Regions from separate parts of the Bradyrhizobium sp. NBAIM03 genome, predicted to be linked through region 3. Evidence: riboswitches for the same ligand, from Rfam matches in the RefSeq annotation. Region 3 holds a riboswitch; each other region holds the start of a gene.
What was found. A riboswitch is a leader RNA that binds a small molecule or an ion and turns the genes downstream of it on or off. The one in region 3 is predicted to bind cobalamin.

Region 1 (5,801 bases), on a different contig from region 3:
AGCGCGCCGGACATGATGATCTGATCGGGCATGCCGAGATAGGCACCCCACCAGATCTGCAGGCCTTCTGGATCCAGCGATTGGAACGCCGTGCCGCCATCGAGCATCACGACGACGGTGTCGACGCCCTGCGGCCAGCCGCCTTCGCGCAAGCGCCGCCCTGTCGTGACCAGGAACGGCTCGCCGATGTCGTTGAGCGGCAGCGCATGCGCCGCGCACAGCGCCTGGATCGAGGTGATCCCCGGCACGACCTCGATTGTCGGCAATGGATCGAGCCGCCGCGCAATGCGCAGCGAAGAATCATAGAGCGAAGGATCGCCCCAGATCAGCAGCGCGACCTTGCCCTCATCTTCGAGATGCCCAGCGATCGTCTGCGACCAAATCGCGGCCACCGCATCGTGCCAATCGTCGACGCCCTTGCGGTAGTCCGCCTCGGTCGCATCGCGCACGGGAAGATCGAATTCGGCGATGCGCGTCGTTTTGTTGGTGAGCACACCGGCGCAGATCGTTCGCCTGAGATCTGCGAGATCGGATTTCGCCGTTCCCTTGCGCGGGATCAGGATGAGATCGGCGGCGTTGATGGCGTCAACGGCGGCGCGCGTGAGCTGCGCGGGATCGCCGCAACCGATGCCGATCAGGGAGAGCGTTAGCATCGCGAGCGCGATGGGCGGCCACACCGGCGGCCCATCGCTGATCTCTTACGCCGCGTTGTGCAGGCGCGGGGTGACGAGGCCGGGCGCGGTGACGCCGCGCAGCGACTTCGCCAGCGCCAGCACCGCGAGATCGGCGAGCGGTTCGATCACGATCACCAGCGCATAAGCGGCAGCGAACGTCCCGACGCTGGCGAGATTGCTCATCGCAAAGCCGGAGCCATAGAGCGCCCAGAACGCCACCCATGCGATCACGCCGGCCTGGTAGGTCGTCGAAAGCGCCAGCGCCTGACCGTACTTCAAATCGACATAGGCGGTGTTGCGGGCAATGATCCGCTTGGCGATCGCCTGGATCGCGAACAGCGGCACCAGAAGCGTGGTGACGTTCATGCCGTATTGCGGCAGATCGACTGGCTCCAGCAGCATGCCCTGAAGCAGCAGGCCAAATGCAAGGCCGAAGGCGGCGGGCGCAGCACCAAAGAGCAGGAACAAGGTCGAGCCGAGGATGAAGTGCACCTCTGATACCCCAACCGGAAAGTGCGGCAGGATTTCGAAGAAGACGAAGACGAGAGCGGTGGTGGCCAGTGTCCGCGCCGCGAACGAGCCGGCGCCCTGCTCGCGCACGGTCTCGACCGCGAGCTTCAAGGCAACGCCGCCTGCGGCGATGCCGGTTGCGTAACTCAACACGAGCTTGGCGCCCGTCACGATCCCGGGTTCGATATGCATGGCTCAATTCCTTTCCGCCGTCACACCCGACGGCCTTGGCCTCAAAACGTGCACGGCCGGTCTCCTGGCTCGCGGTTCACTGGGTTCTCCGGCCTTCCCGGACCTTGCGGTCCAGTGGCGGTTCGGAGGCCCTCACCGCTTACAGTCGCGGGGGCGGCTGGGGTTTTGGGCGCCGCAACTGGGTCCGCCCATCCCCATTCCCGATTATGCTCCGGCGCTTTGCGCCGCGTCGAGCACCATGCCGCTCTTGTGTGCCCCTTTCGTATCGCGGGCGTCAAGGGGCGAACCGCTGCCGGAGCCGTCATGCCGGATATTCTCCCGCCAGCGCGCCGAACAGGATGACGGCCGCAGTGGAAGCGGCGCCGCCGCGCCCAAGCTGCTCCGCGAGCTCGGCAATCGTGGTGCGGACCAGCCGTTCGTCGGGACGCCCGAGAGATTCGGCGAACAGCGCCGGAGTGCTGGGAGCGAGGCCGTGCGCGATCAATTTTGCGGCAAGCGCCGGAAAGGTGCGCCGGCCCATATAGACCACGGTCGTGGCCTCGGGGTCGGCCAGTGCCGCCCAATTCAGATTGGGCGGCAGCTCGCCCGTGACGTCAGCGCCGGTGATGAACTGCACCCGGCGGGAGGTATACCGGCGGGTCAGGGGAATGCCGGCCTGGGCGGCGGCGACACAGGCGGAGGTGACGCCGGGAACGATCTCGTAGCCGATGCCGGCCTCGCGCAGCGTCTCGATCTCCTCCTCCAGCCGGCCGAAAATGCCGGCATCGCCGGACTTGAGCCGCACCACGCGCGCGCCGGTTGCGGCATAGTCGACCAGGAGACGGTTGACGTGGTGCTGCTTGGTCGAAGGACGCCCGGCCCGCTTTCCCACCGCGACGAGATTGGCGCCGGGCCGTGCGAGATCGAGGATCGCGCCGGAGGCAAGATCGTCATAAAGCACGACGTCGGCCTCGCGCAGCCGCGTGGCGCCCTTCACCGTGAGGAGCTCGGGATCGCCCGGACCGGCGGAAACGAAAGAGACAAAACCGCTCACCGGTCCTCCGCGATCAGATGGAAGAACGTGCCGGTGGCATGGCCACGGCGCGAGCCGGTTTCGGCAATGACCGCGCCGGTGGCATCGTGCACGACCGCGAGCGGCGTATCGGGCTGGGCGAGGATGGTCGAATAGTGGAACTCGTGGCCGCGCAGGCGCGCGCCAGGCTGATGCCCCGGCATCGGCGCAGCCAGTTCAGCAAGACGATAGCCGAGATGCATGCGGCGCTTGGCAAAGCTGGTCTCGAGGCCAAGCAGCCCCGCCATCTCATGGCTGATACCGTCGGCGTCGGTCAGGCCTGCGCCCAGCACCATATAGCCTCCGCATTCGCCATGCACCGGCCGCGTCTCGGCGAAAGCGCGCAAGCCGCTGCGAAAGCGCGCATTGGCCGCGATCTTTCCTGCATGAAGCTCGGGATAGCCGCCGGGCAGCCAACACACGTTGGCGCTCGCATCGGGCGCTTCATCGGCCAGCGGCGAGAACGGCACGATCTCGGCGCCCGCGGCGCGCCAAGCTTCCAGCATATGCGGATAGACGAAGGAGAACGCCGCATCGCGCGCCAGCGCGATGCGCTGGCCGGGCGGCGTCACGTTCAATCCGTTCGCCGCAGCTTGCGGCGACCATTGGCCTGCCGAGTGGAGCACCGCATCGAGATCGACGTGCTCGGCGACAAAGCGCGCGGCCTCGTCGATCAGCTTGCCGATCTCGGCCTGCTCCTCGGCCTGCACGAGACCGAGATGCCGCTTCGGCAGGCTGATCTCGGCATGGCGCGGCAGCGCGCCGAACACTTTGATGCCGGCCTCGTTCAGCGCGCGCCGCACCAGATCCTCATGGCGGGGGCTGGCGACGCGATTGAGCACGACGCCGCCAAGGCGCACGCCGGCGCGGTAATCGCGAAGGCCGGCGGCGATCGCTGCCGCAGTCTGCGCCTGGCCGGAGGGATCGATCACCAGAACCACTGGCCAGCCCAGCATCTCCGCGATATCAGCGGTCGCTCCGGTGCCGGAGACACCGCGCGCGGCGACACCGTCGAACAGGCCCATCGATCCCTCGGCGAGAACGACATCTGCATTGCCGCCACGGCTGACGAGATGCGCGATGGTGCCGCGATCCATCGCCCAGCTGTCGACGTTGACCGAGGCGCGTCCCGTGGCTGCGGCGTGGAAGGCGGGATCGATATAGTCGGGGCCGCTCTTGAAGCACTGCACGTTCAGGCCGCGCTTGCGCCAGGCGCGGGCGAGCGCCAGCGTCAGCGTGGTCTTGCCGACGCCGGAGGCCGGCGCGGAGATGACAAGGCTCGCCGGCATCACGACGCCTCCGGAAAGCGCGGCTCGGCACCGACCGGCCGGTAGCGGCGGTCGTAGTCGGCGGCATAGAGGCGGCTCTCGTCAAAATCGGCAGCGCCAAGCGTCTTGCCGACCAGGATCAGCGCCGTGCGCTCCATCTCGCCACCCACGAACGCACCGAGCGTTGCAAGCGTCGCGCGCACGATGCGCTGCTCCGGCCAGCTCGCGCGCCAGACGATCGCGACCGGGCAATCCGCGCCGTAGTGCGGCGTCAGCTCGGCGACGACCTGGTCGAGCAGATGGATCGACAGGTGGATCGCGAGCACCGCGCCGGTCGCGGCGAACGCGGCGAGCTTCTCGCCCTCGGGCATCGCGCTGGCACGGCCCGGCGTGCGCGTCAGCACGACCGTCTGAGCAAGACCGGGCAGCGTCAGCTCGGCCTCCAGCGCGGCCGCGGCAGCCGAGAACGAGGGAACGCCGGGTGTCACCGAGTAGGGAATCCCGAGCGCACGCAAACGGCGGAGCTGCTCGCCCATCGCCGACCAGATTGAGAGATCACCGGAATGCAGCCGCGCGACATCCAGGCCTGCCGCATGCGCGCCTGCGATCTCGGCGATGATCTCGTCGAGCGACATTGGCGCGGTGTTGACGATACGTGCGCCGGGCGGGCAATGCGCCAGCACGCCCTCCGGCACCAGCGAGCCGGCATAGAGACAAACCGGACTGGCCGCGATCAGATCGCGGCCGCGCAACGTCAGCAGATCGGGTGCGCCCGGCCCGGCACCGATGAAATGCACCGTCATGGGCCGTCTCCTTCGGCAATCGCGGCGGTCGCGGTGCGATCCTGCGAGACAACCCGTGCTGCAATCAACCGCGCGCGCGGACCGGCGACCGCGAGCGCCGCAGCCTCGGCTACAGATCCGGTGCCAAATTTCTCCGCGACGAGCTTCGATTGCGTGGGCGTGTCGATGCCGGCCAGTGTCGCGGCCGGAACGGCCCTGATCGGCACGCCGCATTCACGTGCGAGTTGCTTCAGCGCCTCGATGTCGGCCTTATCGCTGACGGTTGCCATCGCCGCAAGCCCTTCCGCACCGCCCGCAGCGAGCAGCGCTTCACGCAGCGAAGCCAGCGTCACATCGCGCTTGAAGCCGAGTCCGGCGACCTTCATCGCACCACACTCCACTGCACCACGGGGCGTGCTGCCTCCCACGACCGATAGCGGCCGAGCGGGGCGGCATGCGAAATTTCGGCCCGCATCAGTTCGCCGCCGTGACGCCGATGCAGCTCGCCGAGCAGAGCTTCCGTCTCCAGCGTCACAGCATGCGCCACGAGCCGCGCACCCGGCGAGAACCGCGGCCAGATCGCATCAAATAACACTTCGTCGAGACCACCGCCAATGAAGACGGCATCCGCCGCTTCCAACCCGGCAAGAGCTTCCGGTGCCCTGCCCGTGACGACTGTGATCCGATGTGCCAAACCGAAGGCGGCTGCATTCTTGCGGATGTTCGCGGCGCGATCCTCGCGCGCTTCGACTGCACTCGCCGTCCCACCACACAGCGCCCACTCCACGGAGATCGAGCCTGAACCTGCGCCGATATCCCACAACCGTTCGCCGGGCCGCGGCGCCAACGCCGAGAGCGCGAGCGCACGTACCGGCCGCTTGGTGATCTGGCCGTCATGCATGAAGAGGTCGTCCGATAATCCCGAACTGCGGGGCATCCCCTGTCCGCCCTTCGCCTCGACGGCGACGGTGACCAGGTTTCCGGCGAGATCACCGGCAAGACTATCGGCGCGATATTCTGTGACGCTTTCGCGCGGGCCACCGAGGGCGGCGAGCATCCAGAAGGCCGAGGCGCCCCACCCGCGCTCGCTCAACCACCTAGCCAGATCGCCAGCCGCTTTCCCATCGCGCACGAGACAGATGATGCGCGCCCCTCGCGCCAGATGCGGACCGAGACGCTCGAACGGTGCGGCGTGAAGCCCGAGGCAGACGGTGGATTCGAGTCGCCAGCCCAGCCGCGCGGCGGCGAGCGAGAAGGTGGACGGAGCAGGATGCGCGATCCACTCGTCGCCACCGAGCTTCTCGGCAAGGCTCGCGCCGGCGCC
Region 2 (5,801 bases), on a different contig from region 3:
GAGATCGCGTCGGCGATAGCGGGCGATCTCGAGCACGTCGGCAAAGCCTTCGGTCGCGACCAGCGCCACCTTCGGCAGCCGGTTCTCGACGATCGCGTTGGTCACGCGCGTGGTGCCGTGGACGAAGCGCTTCACCTCGCTCTTGCGCAGGCCGACCGCCTCGATCGCCTCCAACATCGCCTGCACCGGTGCGACGGGGCGCGAAGGCACCTTCGCAATCCGCGCCTCCGCGGAATCGCGCCGTATCGCGATGATGTCGGTGAAGGTGCCACCGATATCGGTGCCGACCTCCCAATGATTGCCGGGATCGCTCATCTGCACAATCAGCTACGCGTGACGTTCATCATCATTCCCTGTCATGCCATCACGTGCGAGCGTGCGACAGAGCGATGGCCGCGGGATAGGGTCAGAGTTGTCGCAAACCAAAGCGCTAGCAAGCCACCGGCCTTGCGCGGCGCAGCATCGGCTGCACGTTTCCGTGCAGCGCTGCTCGCGCAGAGAGCAGAAGGCCGCGAAGTCAAAATGTGCAGCGCACCCTTGGATTCTTCGAGGCAAATAGAAGCGCCCGTTGCACTGCAATCGGATCGCACAAGGCCGTTTGTCTAATTTGCAGGCGATCGGTCGGCGGTGCGGGAGACAGCACTGACCAAGAGCTATGCACGCAGGTCGGCTCAGCCTCTCTTTATTGTACGGTCGGTAAGCGAGGACATCACCGGCCGCTGGTCGATAACCCGGCGCGCCGAACGGGTCGCGCCGGGTACGGAGATTTCGCGACTGGCTATGCGCTCGCCAGCCATGCCCGCAAGCGCCGCCAACCGATGACGATGCCGGTGATGGAGAACATCAGCCCGAGCGTACAGAGCCCGACAATGAGAGCGTCACGCAGCCGCGCATGAGCCAGCAGAATCGGGAAATCAAGCGTGTGCAGCGCACTGTAAAGCCAGCGATAGGCGCGGCGCGACGGGTCCAGTCTTTGCAGCAGCTTGCCATCGGCAGCATCGACATCGAACCAGAGATCGCCGCAGGTCGTCCGGTAGACGGGGGCCCCCGGAAGTGCGGATTGCGCCGGATAGTCGTCGTTGCCGGCGAGCAGGAACGGTGCGGCACAGCCGGTGCCAAGGCGCGCCGTCAGGCCGCCGATCTCCTGCCTATCCAGGTATGCCGCCGGTCCATCGCGCGGCGCGTCCCCTGCCCTGATCAACGCCTGACGGCCGAGACCAACCCGGTCGCGCCGATAGACATGGCCGTTGAAGGCGAACCATTCGACCTCGCGGGCCAACGGCGATATTGGCTGCGGATCGAGCGACGACGCGTCTCGCCAATCCGGGGCGGCATCGACCACGCCGGCCTCTGTCGGAGTCAGTTGCCCGCGCGAGAACAGGCGGCCGTGATCCATCGACAGCCAGCCGCTGAAGATCCAGCTCAGCACGAACACGGTCGCGACGAGACCGATGATGTGATGCAGGGCGTGCCAGCCCCGATAGGGCGACGAGAGCTGGCGTCCCCGCATTTTCACACGCACGATTCCGAGCACCGCACCAAGCAATGCCGCGATTAGGGCCAGCAGCGACAGCGTCCAGACCACGCCATCCCACAGCGCCCAGCTGCTGCGCAGAATTGTCGGATAGATCCAGTGCAGCACGCTGCCGGCCCAGTTCCACGCGCGCTCGCTGCGCGTCGTATCCAGGACGACTTCGCCGGTCAGCGACGAAACGTAGACCTCCGTTCCAGGGGCATCGCCGAGAGCGGCGCGAAACAAGGGGCGATGGCGATCAAAACCGTTCGGCACGCTCCATTGATCGTAATCCGACCGCGCGACGATCGCAGCGCGCACCGCCTCAAGCCCGCGCTGACGTGAATAAGCTTGCACGATGGTGAGCGCGACATCGGCTGATGTCACCGACGCGTCTCCTCCATCGGAGGCGCGAACCGCTCGCGAACCTATGGAGCCCGAGACGACGTAGACCGGTCCATCGCTCCGCTGGATCAGCCGAACACGCCTGCCATCGGCAATCCCGCTCGCCGCAACGGCGTCCGCGACCGAGATCCTCGTCCCGTCGCGATCGACCGGCACAAGTCCGGCAAATCGCTCCGCTTCCGTCAGCGACGGAAACGGGACGAAGTGCATGACGATCCCGCTCGCGAACCACATCGCGAACAGCAGACAGAACGCGATGCCGAGCCAGCGATGCGTGAGGACGATCGCGCTCATCATGCGCTCAAGGTCTCACCATTTGAACGCGGCCGATATTTCATAGGTGCGCGGCGCGCCCAGGAGGATCTGGTCCGGATAGAACGGATCGCCCCAGATCGCGTAGCGCTTATCAGTGATGTTGCGGACACGGAAGGTCAGGCGGGCCTGGTCGACCGCATTGAACGCCGTCTTGGGGATGTCGACGAAGGCGTAGACGTCGGCCACGGTGTAAGCCTTCATCGTCACGACGTTGGCGTCGGTGTTGTAGCGGTCGCCGACATGACGGCCGGTGATGCCAAGCTCTACCGGCCATGGTGTGAAGAAGCGATACGACGCGCCGGCATTGGCGACGATACGCGGCACGTTTGGCGGCGTGTTGCCGGAGAACGAGCCGCCGGCAAAATTGTAGTCGGCATAGCGCGCATCGACATAGGCGATGTTGCCCCACAGCCGCAGCGGCTCGATCGGGCGTATCGAGGCGGCAAGCTCGACGCCTTTCGACTCCTGTCGTCCGGCGATGTTGAGTTGCATGCCGCCGGCGGCCGCATAGACGTTCTTGCGCAGGACGTCGTAGGCCGAGAACGACCATTCCGCCCGGTTGTCCCAGAACAAGTGCTTGACACCGGTCTCATAGGTGCGCGCGGTGGTCAGATCGAGCGGCTGGGTGGGCGAGAGCAGGAAGATGTTGTTGGCTGCGACGTCGGCGCCGGTGGCGTATTGGCTGAAGAAGGTCAGGCCGGGAACGGCCTCCCAGGTGTAGCCGATGCGCCCCGTGACCGGCGCCCAGTCTTTCGTGAATGGAAAGCCCGCCTTCACGATCCCGTTCTTGTCGGTCGAATTGCGGTCGAGCCCGATATGCTCGACACGAAGACCGCCGATCAGCGCGAAGCTGCGCGTCAGCTTGAGCCTGTCCTCGAATGACAGCGCCTCGTTGTCGATGCGCGCGGTCTGCTGCTGCGTCGTGAGCAGGCCGTAGAAACCGCGGTTGGGGTCGACCAGCGAAACGGAATCGCCGGGAAAGTTTGCCGCGCCGGGCCTGACGAAATCGAGATAGCTCGACGACAGCGTCGTGACCAGCCGGTTGTCGAAGCCCGCAATATTTGTATCCCAGATCAGGTCGGTGATGTTGCCGACCAGTCGCTGACTGTGGGCGACATAGAAACGCTCGCGATCGACCAGGTTCGTGGTGGAATTGAACGCCTCGATCTCGTTATTGAACCAGGTCCGTTCCGCGCCATAGCCATAGGCCTGACTTTTCAGCGTGAGGTCAGGCGCGAGCTTCAGCTCGAAGCCGCCACGCAGCCACACTTCCTGCGCCACGTTGCGGTTATCGAGAACGTTGTAATTGGTGTTGAAGGTGCGGTCGTCGATGGTGACGGCACCGAGATTCGTTCCGTTGTAATTCGAGACGTAATTGCCGGAGACGATCCCCGTCGTCGCATGCGAACCGCTGAAGGCCACCGGCACCAGCGGCGCGCCCCAATAGGCCTTCGAGCGGTCTTCACGATATTCGACCGCACCCCAGATCCTGAGGCTGTCGGAAACACGGTAGTTGAGCTGGCCGGACGTGCCGAACGTCTTGACATTGGTGTCATCGGCAAAGCCGTTGAGGGCGGAACGGCTGATGTCGAAGCGATAGTCCAGGCCTTGCACATTGGTGCTGCCGCCGGAGCCGTAATGGGCACGGAACGAGTTCAGCGAATCCCAGGAGAAATTGGCATCGTTACGGACAGGTCCGGTGTGGGGCTGCTTGGTGACGAAGTTGATGGCACCGCCCGCGGCGCCCTCGCCCGAAATCAGCGAGGCCGGGCCCTTGAGGAATTCCACAGCCTCCAGATTGGCGGTATCCACGATCCGCGAGGTCATGTTCTGCGGACCGATCTTGATGCCGTTGTAGAGCGTGTTGATCTGGCTGTTGGTGAAGCCGCGCATGGAGAAGGCGGAAGGTTCGGCCGGGTTGTCGCCGGAGGTGACGCCGACGGCGCCCTGCGCCACCTCGGACACGGTGCGATAGCCCTGCTCGCGCATGGTTTCGGCGGAGACAACTTCGACGGTCGCGGGCGTCTGCCGCACCGTCAGGCCGAGCCGCGAGGCGCTTTCGGCAACGGCGTTGGAGTTGAGCGGCGTTTGCGGCGTCGAATCCGGCGTGACGGGTCTTGGCGCTGCGGATACAGCCGCCGGCCTGCGCGCTGCCGCGCGGCGCGCGCCCTGCGCCGTTCCTGCTGCCGGTTTGGCCGGCTTGCGTACCTGGGCGGGCGACACCTCGACGGGTGGCAGCGGCTCTCGGGCCTGCTGCGCCAGAGCGGCCGGCAGACCAAGAGCGGCAAAGGACGTGAACGCGGCGGAGGCAAGCAGGACGCGGCGCGGTCGTGCGATACGGATGGAAGACACAGGTGAAAACCTCGGTATGACGTCAGTGGCACGTCACAGCGAACGAGGTCTCACCTTTGGCCTTGCAGCCGTCCGATGAAGCAATGTCTGTACTCCCCGACCGACATCTTCGCGTGTGACCACGGCTGACGGCAGGTCTCCTGGCTCGCGGGTCGTGACCGCTTCGTCGCCTTCCCGGGACCGAGGACCCAGTGGCTCGTGACGAAGGATTCACCGCTTACAGTTGCGGGGGCAGCCGCGGCATTGGGGACAATTTTCCCCGCACCGCATTCCCTTTTCATTCCCTCTCGGGAAAACCGTCGCGAGCATCTAGGATTACCACCAAGACAGAGTCAATGTGCCAGTTGCGGCGTTGGGGCCACAGCAACCAACTTCCTTGGAGATGAGCATGGAAGGCGAGACCTTCCTCTGGTTGATCAGGCATGCGGCCGTCGCGGGCGTGCCCGGGACGATCCATGCGGCCGATGCGCGGGCCGACCTCGGCGATCACGCTGCATTGGCGGCCCTAAGGCAGCTGTTGCCCGCGGATCTCGCCGGCTATGCCAGCCCGTCGCGGCGCACGGTCGAGACGGCGCGCGCGCTGGGGCTCGAACCGGAGCTGATCAGCGAGTTTCGCGAGCAGGATTTCGGCGACTGGACCGGCCATCGGCATGACGAGCTCGCCGCGACCGGTGGCGAGGCCTACGCGCAGGTCTGGCGCGATCCGGCGCACGGACGGCCGCCGAATGGCGAGAGCTTTGCGGATCAGGTCGCCCGCGTCCGCCTGGGCCTGGCCCAGATTGGCGCAGGCTCCGCAGCACTGGTCGTCCATTCCGGCACCATACGCGCTGCGCTCTGCATCGCGCTCGATCTCACACCGGAAGCCGCGCTGCGCTTCGTCGTCGATCCGCTGTCGCTGACCCGGATCGACCGGCTGGCGGGCGGTTGGCGCGTCGTGTCGGTCAACCAGCGCGTGGCTTGAGCCGCATCAAGAAGACCGATCCGGCACATTGGCCTGCGCGAACGTCGCCATGCCATTGTGAAGTGCGCACGCCGAGCGCACCAGCGGCAGCGCGATGGCGGCGCCCGATCCCTCGCCGAGCCTGAGATCGAGGCTGATCAGCGGCTGCACGTTCAGCGCGCGCAACACCAGCCGATGTCCCTGCTCGGCCGATTGATGCGAAGGCAACAGGAACGGCTGGCAGGACGGGTTGAGGCGCACCGCCGTCAGCGCCGC
Region 3 (5,801 bases):
CGGCGATCTCGCGCTTGAACACCAGGAAGTTGTCGACCGTTTGCACCACTTCGCGCGAGCTATTGACGCTATCCTCGCGGATCGTGACCTCTTTCGGCAAGACGTCGGCAATATCATACGCGACTTTATAGTACGCGAGCGGCACCACATGATGTGGGAAGAACGAGATTTCTTTCCCGCCGCTCTGAAGGCTCTCTCGGCTAAGGATTGGACCGAAATCGCTTCCGCCCTCACGAATGATGGAGATCCGCTGTTCAGCGAGACAGCAGCAGCGACTTCCGATGCGCTAAGAGCGCATATTCTGCAATTGGAGCAAGAAGCTGAGGCCGAACGGAGCTCGGTCGCGTTGTCGTCCGCCAAGGCCGGCAATCCGTGACACAGCGCCGAGACGGACGGGCCGTATTGATCGCGGCCGTTTGACAGCAGGAAGTGGACCTCATGCTCATTCTGTCGAAAGAAAATGGGGGTGCTCGCGGGCACGTAGGCTGCCGCACCCCCAAAATGGCTTCTGCGCAATGTGATCGCTTCCTCGACCACCGGCGCAAACAGCATGGCCGAGCCTAGCTGAGCTCTGGTTCCGGCACCACAATGTAAACCTCGCAGGTCTGTCAGTTGCGCAGTGATATCGCGCGAAACGGACGCCTCTCATGTCCGCCGACCGATGAGGACGGACGATTGCCGCCGCGCGGGTGCGGCGAAGCACTCCTTGAGCCCCGCCCCATACGCTCTGAGACATCCGGCCGCAGCCGGTCCTACTCACTGCACGCGAAATGCGAGGCACTGCCAGTCCCGGGTACGTTCAGCACCAACAGCAAGGCGCTGGACGTGGATCGCCACGACCAGTTCTGGCGCAATTGGATTTCAACAAGCTATGGGGATCCGCATCGTAAATAATGCTCGTTCCTGACGCGTGTCCGCTTCATCGCGATCCTACATACGTGTATGCGGCGTGCAGCATGCCCTCCCATTGGCCTTGGAGCGGCCATAGGCATCGGCGACGCTCCGGTAATTAGGTCCAGAAACCTCTGTTTGAGATCTATGAGCGGACCATGCGGAGGGTGTCACGAGCTTGATGATGCCGCGGTGCCGATAGGGTGCTCCTCAGCGCCCAAGCCGAAACCCGACTATCGGGTGGAACCGGTCGACCAAGGACTGCCTTAAGCAAGGTTCAAATTTAGCAACCGCTTATGCATTGGATAAGCTTGCGAGATCCATGGAGCCGGGCTTACGTCGCCCTAATCGAACATAAGGCTCCAGGCAGGAAAGCGCACCGAGTTTGCTGTTGGTGTCCTGCGGCGACCGCCCGGCATGCCCCCTCGCTGCTATCGTAATCGTGCCGACGTGCTCATGAGCGACAAACCTTGGTGTAGATTCTAACTCTCAGGCTATACGGTCGCATACCACGGCATAATTGAGCTACGCTGAGCTTGTGCTTCAACTCGGCTCAGATTTTCGGCGAATGTCCTCGCCGTGATCGAACTGGCGGCTTCGCCGATGGAAGTCCGCGCGAATGCGTCAGCGTCGCTCCTCCCAGACTTTCGCCCGGCCCGCTAAGCGGGGCGGGGCATTTTTTATGTTCCTAAGGCTCCCGCGCAAATGACCACAAGCGGATCAGCTTTGTCGAAAAGAGACCGAAGCCCGGATCAACGGCCTCGCGGATCGAATGCAGCGCGCAGTTCGCGGGCGGCAGCGACCATGTTCGCTAGTGCTGGCCGAACCTCCTCCCATTTGCGCGTCTTCAGGCCGCAGTCTGGATTGATCCAGAGCTGCGAATCCTGCAGCCGCGTCCGAGCCAACACCATCAGCTCCTTCATTTCGCCTGTCTCGGGAACGCGTGGAGAGTGGATGTCGTACACGCCCGGCCCGATCTGATTTGGATATTCGTAGTTCCTGAACGCGTCGAGTAGTTCCATTTTCGAGCGCGATGTCTCGATCGAGATGACATCCGCGTCCATTGCAGCGATCGCACCAATGATGTCGTTGAACTCCGAGTAGCACATATGCGTATGAATTTGCGTTTGATCGGCGACGCCCGATGAACAGATGCGGAAGCAATCGACGGCCCAGTCGAGATAAGCCGCCCACTCCGATCGACGCAACGGCAATCCTTCGCGGACTGCAGCTTCGTCGATCTGGATCATGGTCGCACCAGCATTCTCGAGATCGCGGACTTCGTCTCGGATCGCGAGCGCAATCTGGCGGCAGACCTCGCTTCTGGGAATATCATCCCGAACAAAGGACCAGTTCAAGATCGTCACCGGTCCGGTCAACATCGCTTTCATCGGCTTCCTTGTTAGTGATTGCGCGTAGCGCCACCAGTCCACGGTGATAGGCTTCGGCCGTGCTACATCGCCAAACAGGATCGGTGGCCTGACGCAGCGCGAGCCGTAGGACTGCACCCATCCGCTCTTGGTAAATACGAAGCCGGCGAGTTGCTCGCCGAAGTACTGCACCATGTCATTGCGCTCAAACTCGCCGTGCACGAGGACGTCAAGACCGATGTCCTCCTGCCAACGTACGGCGCGCGCAGTCTCCTCCTTGAGGAACTTGTCGTATTGCTCGTCGCTTATCGCACCTCGCGCATGCGCCGCACGGGCATTCCGGATCTCTGTGGTCTGCGGAAATGATCCGATCGTCGTGGTAGGAAAAGCCGGTAGTCCGAATCGATTGCTTTGGATCTCGGCCCGACGGGCAAATGGGCTCGCGCGCCGACACATGGTCTGGTCGATCGCTCTCATCCGGACAGCGACATTGGCATCACGGATTTTCGGCGAAGTCCGGCGGACAGTCGCGGCACCTTCCGACTCGGCAAGAGCTAACGCAACATTCTGGTCGCCTGCGAGTGCACGCGCTAGGATCGCAAGCTCCCGCATCTTCTGGACCGAGAAAGCAAGCCAGCTCTTGACGTCGGAAGCGAGCCCGGTCTCGAGTTCAACATCGACCGGCACATGAAGCAGCGAGCAGGATGGGGCGATCTGTACACGATCCTTGCCGAGCTTCGCAATCGCGGGTTCGAGCCGCTGGCGCAGCGACGACAAATTCGACCGCCATACATTCCGACCGTCGACGACACCGAGCGACATGACGAGATCACTTCGGCCGCCAGCGATGATCTGGTGCAACAACTGTGGCGCTCGAACCAGATCGAGGTGCAGCCCGGCAACTGGCAGGCTCAAGGCGGTGTCCAGATTGTCGCCGAGGTCGCCGAAATAGCTGGCAACCATGATCTTGATCGCCGGCCCCTCCTTGGCGAGCCGGTCATAGGCATGTCGCAAAGATTTTCGCGTCCCCTCATCCAGATCAAGAACTAGGCTGGGCTCGTCGAACTGAACCCAATTTGCCCCACGTTTGGCCAATTCCTGCATAACCTCGATATAGGGCGGTATCAGTTCATCCAGCAGTGAGAGTGGCTGGAACGTGGGATCGGGACTCTTGCCGAGCTTTAGGAATGTGACCGGCCCGATCAGGACGGGGCGGGTCTGAAAGCCAAGGGCCTTGGCTTCCTCATACTCCTCGATCGGCTTGCGAGAGCATAGCCTGAAAGTCTGTCCCCTGTGAAACTCGGGGACCATATAGTGATAGTTGGTGTCGAACCACTTGGTCATCTCCTGTGCGGGTGCGCCAAATCCGCGCGGTCCGTGACCGCAACTCGCTTCCTGGTCGTCGCATTGTGAACCGCGGGCCATGGCGAAGTATGTCTTGAGCGAAACGGATTCGGCTTTCGAGGCGTAGATCTCCGGGATGGCGCCAACCATGACACTTGTGTCGAGCACCTGGTCATACAGCGAGAAATCGTTCGATGGAATGACCGTGACGCCGATAGATTTCTGACGGGCCCAATTCGCGGCACGCAGGCCAGCTGCGTCCTCGAGCAGCTGCTGTTCGCTGCTTTTTCCGGCCCAGTAGCTTTCTAGAGCGACTTTGAGCTCGCGCCTTGGACCGATGCGTGGCGTTCCGAGCGTGGCAACAGGGAGGGAGAGAAGAGACATAGCGTTAACCCATGTTGGGGGCAAAGGCCATGGCGGACGCAGGCAGGGGAAGTCGCGGTGCGACGGCTGCTTGGCGCACCACCGGGACACCCCGCCCGTGGACGAATATAGTGTCGGGGCAGGTCTCCTGGCTCGCAGGTCATCGCTGCTGTCCGGCCTTCCCGAAGCCGCGCAGGCTTCAGTGACGTCGTTGGACAGCGGCTCGCCGCTCACAGTTGCGGGGGCAGCGCCGGCATTTTCACCGGCTTCCCTCTTAGCTCCGGATCAAATGGAAACCGGAGAACCTCGACGACTTGGATTATCGGCAAGAGCAGTCTTCCGTCAACCTCTCAGATCATGTCTCAAGCTGATGCTGCGACATCTGCTACGCGAATGACCGTGCATCTCTAGCATTGAGATGATGTAGCAGTGCTCTCCAATCAGCGATACCGCAATGAGCATCGCAGTTGCCCGCGGGTTGCACGCCAGATCGGTGGAAAGGACAAATGCGGCTTGCGCGGTCGGGGCCGCTGCCTCGAGCAGAACGCATTTGTCGCCAGTCCCAGCTTCCCAGCGGTTTTTCGAGCACGCGCGCCATCCAGCCACCTTCTCGACCAACAGGATCAGTGTTGAATAGGCCAAGACACCTGGCTAAGCCAGCAACTTACAACTTACCCGGGCAGCACGTTTGATTTGCGGTGCCAGCCACACCCCAAATGCTCGGCGAAGATCGGCTTGCCGTCGTTCGCCATCGAGTACAAAGCGCGCCTGACTGAGGCTGTTCTCGACTTCCGGAGCGCCGGACGTCGCGAAAGGAGCGCCAAACGCGCCATGGCCCCTTGGCCGAAAGTGCCCGAAGGCATGGCAGCGATCAAAAGCCCACATTCCGGCAACGATAACCGAACCACACGGTTCAATGACGGCAAACGTGCTGCCACTTCTCATCAGGAACTTGGCACCGAGGCGTTCCGCTGTGCCGTCGAACATCCGGTGCGTGACGGGGATGCATAAGCCGTGCTGGAGAGGTTGAACGGAAACATCGAGACATGCGCCAGTCGGAAAGTCGACAAAGAGGACACAAAACCGGTGCGAATTGCCGTCTATTATCTGGCACGAAGAATGCACGTCCTCTGCCTGCCCAGTCCTCCTGCTGGGCATGTCCAGCACAGCAAATTGAGGCTGTCGGTGGCAGTGAAGTTAGCGGCGCGTGACATAGAGGGGAGCGCCTGCTCGCACGGGAAAACCAGTGGTCGCCCCGTCGCGTCGCCGCTAACTTCTTGCGCTCGCGCATAACAGGTTGAAGGTTGCCTGCTCTGGAATGACGTGTGGATGAGACCGGATAGGCCGACGGTTATGAAGAAAACGTCAGGAAGACGCGCGCTATGGCTTTGGCTCGGTCGATCCCTGATCTGCCTGGCCGGGCTGGCTGCGACGAGCAACACTGTTCGCGCTAACGACAGCCCCCTTGTCGAAAGAGTCAAGTCAACGTGGCGAGCGCAAGACGGTGAGACAATAGAACAAGTTATCTCCAACGTCTCGAAGGTGGCACAGTTCGTCCCTCGGATGTGGGGCGTCGCTGAACTTGACCAAAATGAATATGTTTTTGTTTCTTGGACCAGGCACCGGGATGATAAATCAGACGAAGAGTACGTTATCACCTGGAAGGTCGCGCTCGACGGGACGATTGAACTTGCGTCGACCTATGCGAAGCCAATGGAATTGGGCTGGCGCGCCTTCGCGCTCTCGTTGATCGCCAGTGAAGTCAAGGATGGCGAAAGGGACGCAAATCTTGGCTTTCTGCATGACCCGGCCAACTTCAACTTTGTGACGACC

Region 1: linked by a shared signal. The riboswitch ahead of I6F21_RS10985 (energy-coupling factor ABC transporter permease) and the one ahead of metE (5-methyltetrahydropteroyltriglutamate--homocysteine S-methyltransferase) in region 3 are both predicted to bind cobalamin.
Region 2: linked by a shared signal. The riboswitch ahead of I6F21_RS10965 (TonB-dependent receptor) and the one ahead of metE (5-methyltetrahydropteroyltriglutamate--homocysteine S-methyltransferase) in region 3 are both predicted to bind cobalamin.

Annotation. Positions count from the first base shown of each region.
Region 1 is NZ_JADYVS010000006.1:96,001-101,801, forward strand. It holds gene cobF (precorrin-6A synthase (deacetylating)) at 1-653, opposite strand, end outside; gene I6F21_RS10985 (energy-coupling factor ABC transporter permease) at 699-1,376, opposite strand; cobalamin riboswitch at 1,413-1,632, opposite strand; gene cobA (uroporphyrinogen-III C-methyltransferase) at 1,678-2,409, opposite strand; gene I6F21_RS10995 (cobyrinate a,c-diamide synthase) at 2,406-3,716, opposite strand; gene cobM (precorrin-4 C(11)-methyltransferase) at 3,716-4,498, opposite strand; gene I6F21_RS11005 (cobalamin biosynthesis protein) at 4,495-4,863, opposite strand; gene cbiE (precorrin-6y C5,15-methyltransferase (decarboxylating) subunit CbiE) at 4,860-5,801, opposite strand, start outside.
Region 2 is NZ_JADYVS010000006.1:89,294-95,094, forward strand. It holds gene I6F21_RS10955 (hydantoinase/oxoprolinase family protein) at 1-315, opposite strand, end outside; gene I6F21_RS10960 (PepSY domain-containing protein) at 779-2,215, opposite strand; gene I6F21_RS10965 (TonB-dependent receptor) at 2,228-4,585, opposite strand; cobalamin riboswitch at 4,698-4,901, opposite strand; gene I6F21_RS10970 (histidine phosphatase family protein) at 4,974-5,546, shown strand; gene cobT (nicotinate-nucleotide--dimethylbenzimidazole phosphoribosyltransferase) at 5,553-5,801, opposite strand, start outside.
Region 3 is NZ_JADYVS010000022.1:84,348-90,148, reverse strand. It holds gene I6F21_RS27640 (hemerythrin domain-containing protein) at 1-376, shown strand, start outside; gene metE (5-methyltetrahydropteroyltriglutamate--homocysteine S-methyltransferase) at 1,644-3,989, opposite strand; cobalamin riboswitch at 4,089-4,292, opposite strand; gene I6F21_RS27630 (hypothetical protein) at 4,704-4,979, shown strand; gene I6F21_RS27625 (nodulate formation efficiency C protein) at 5,322-5,801, shown strand, end outside.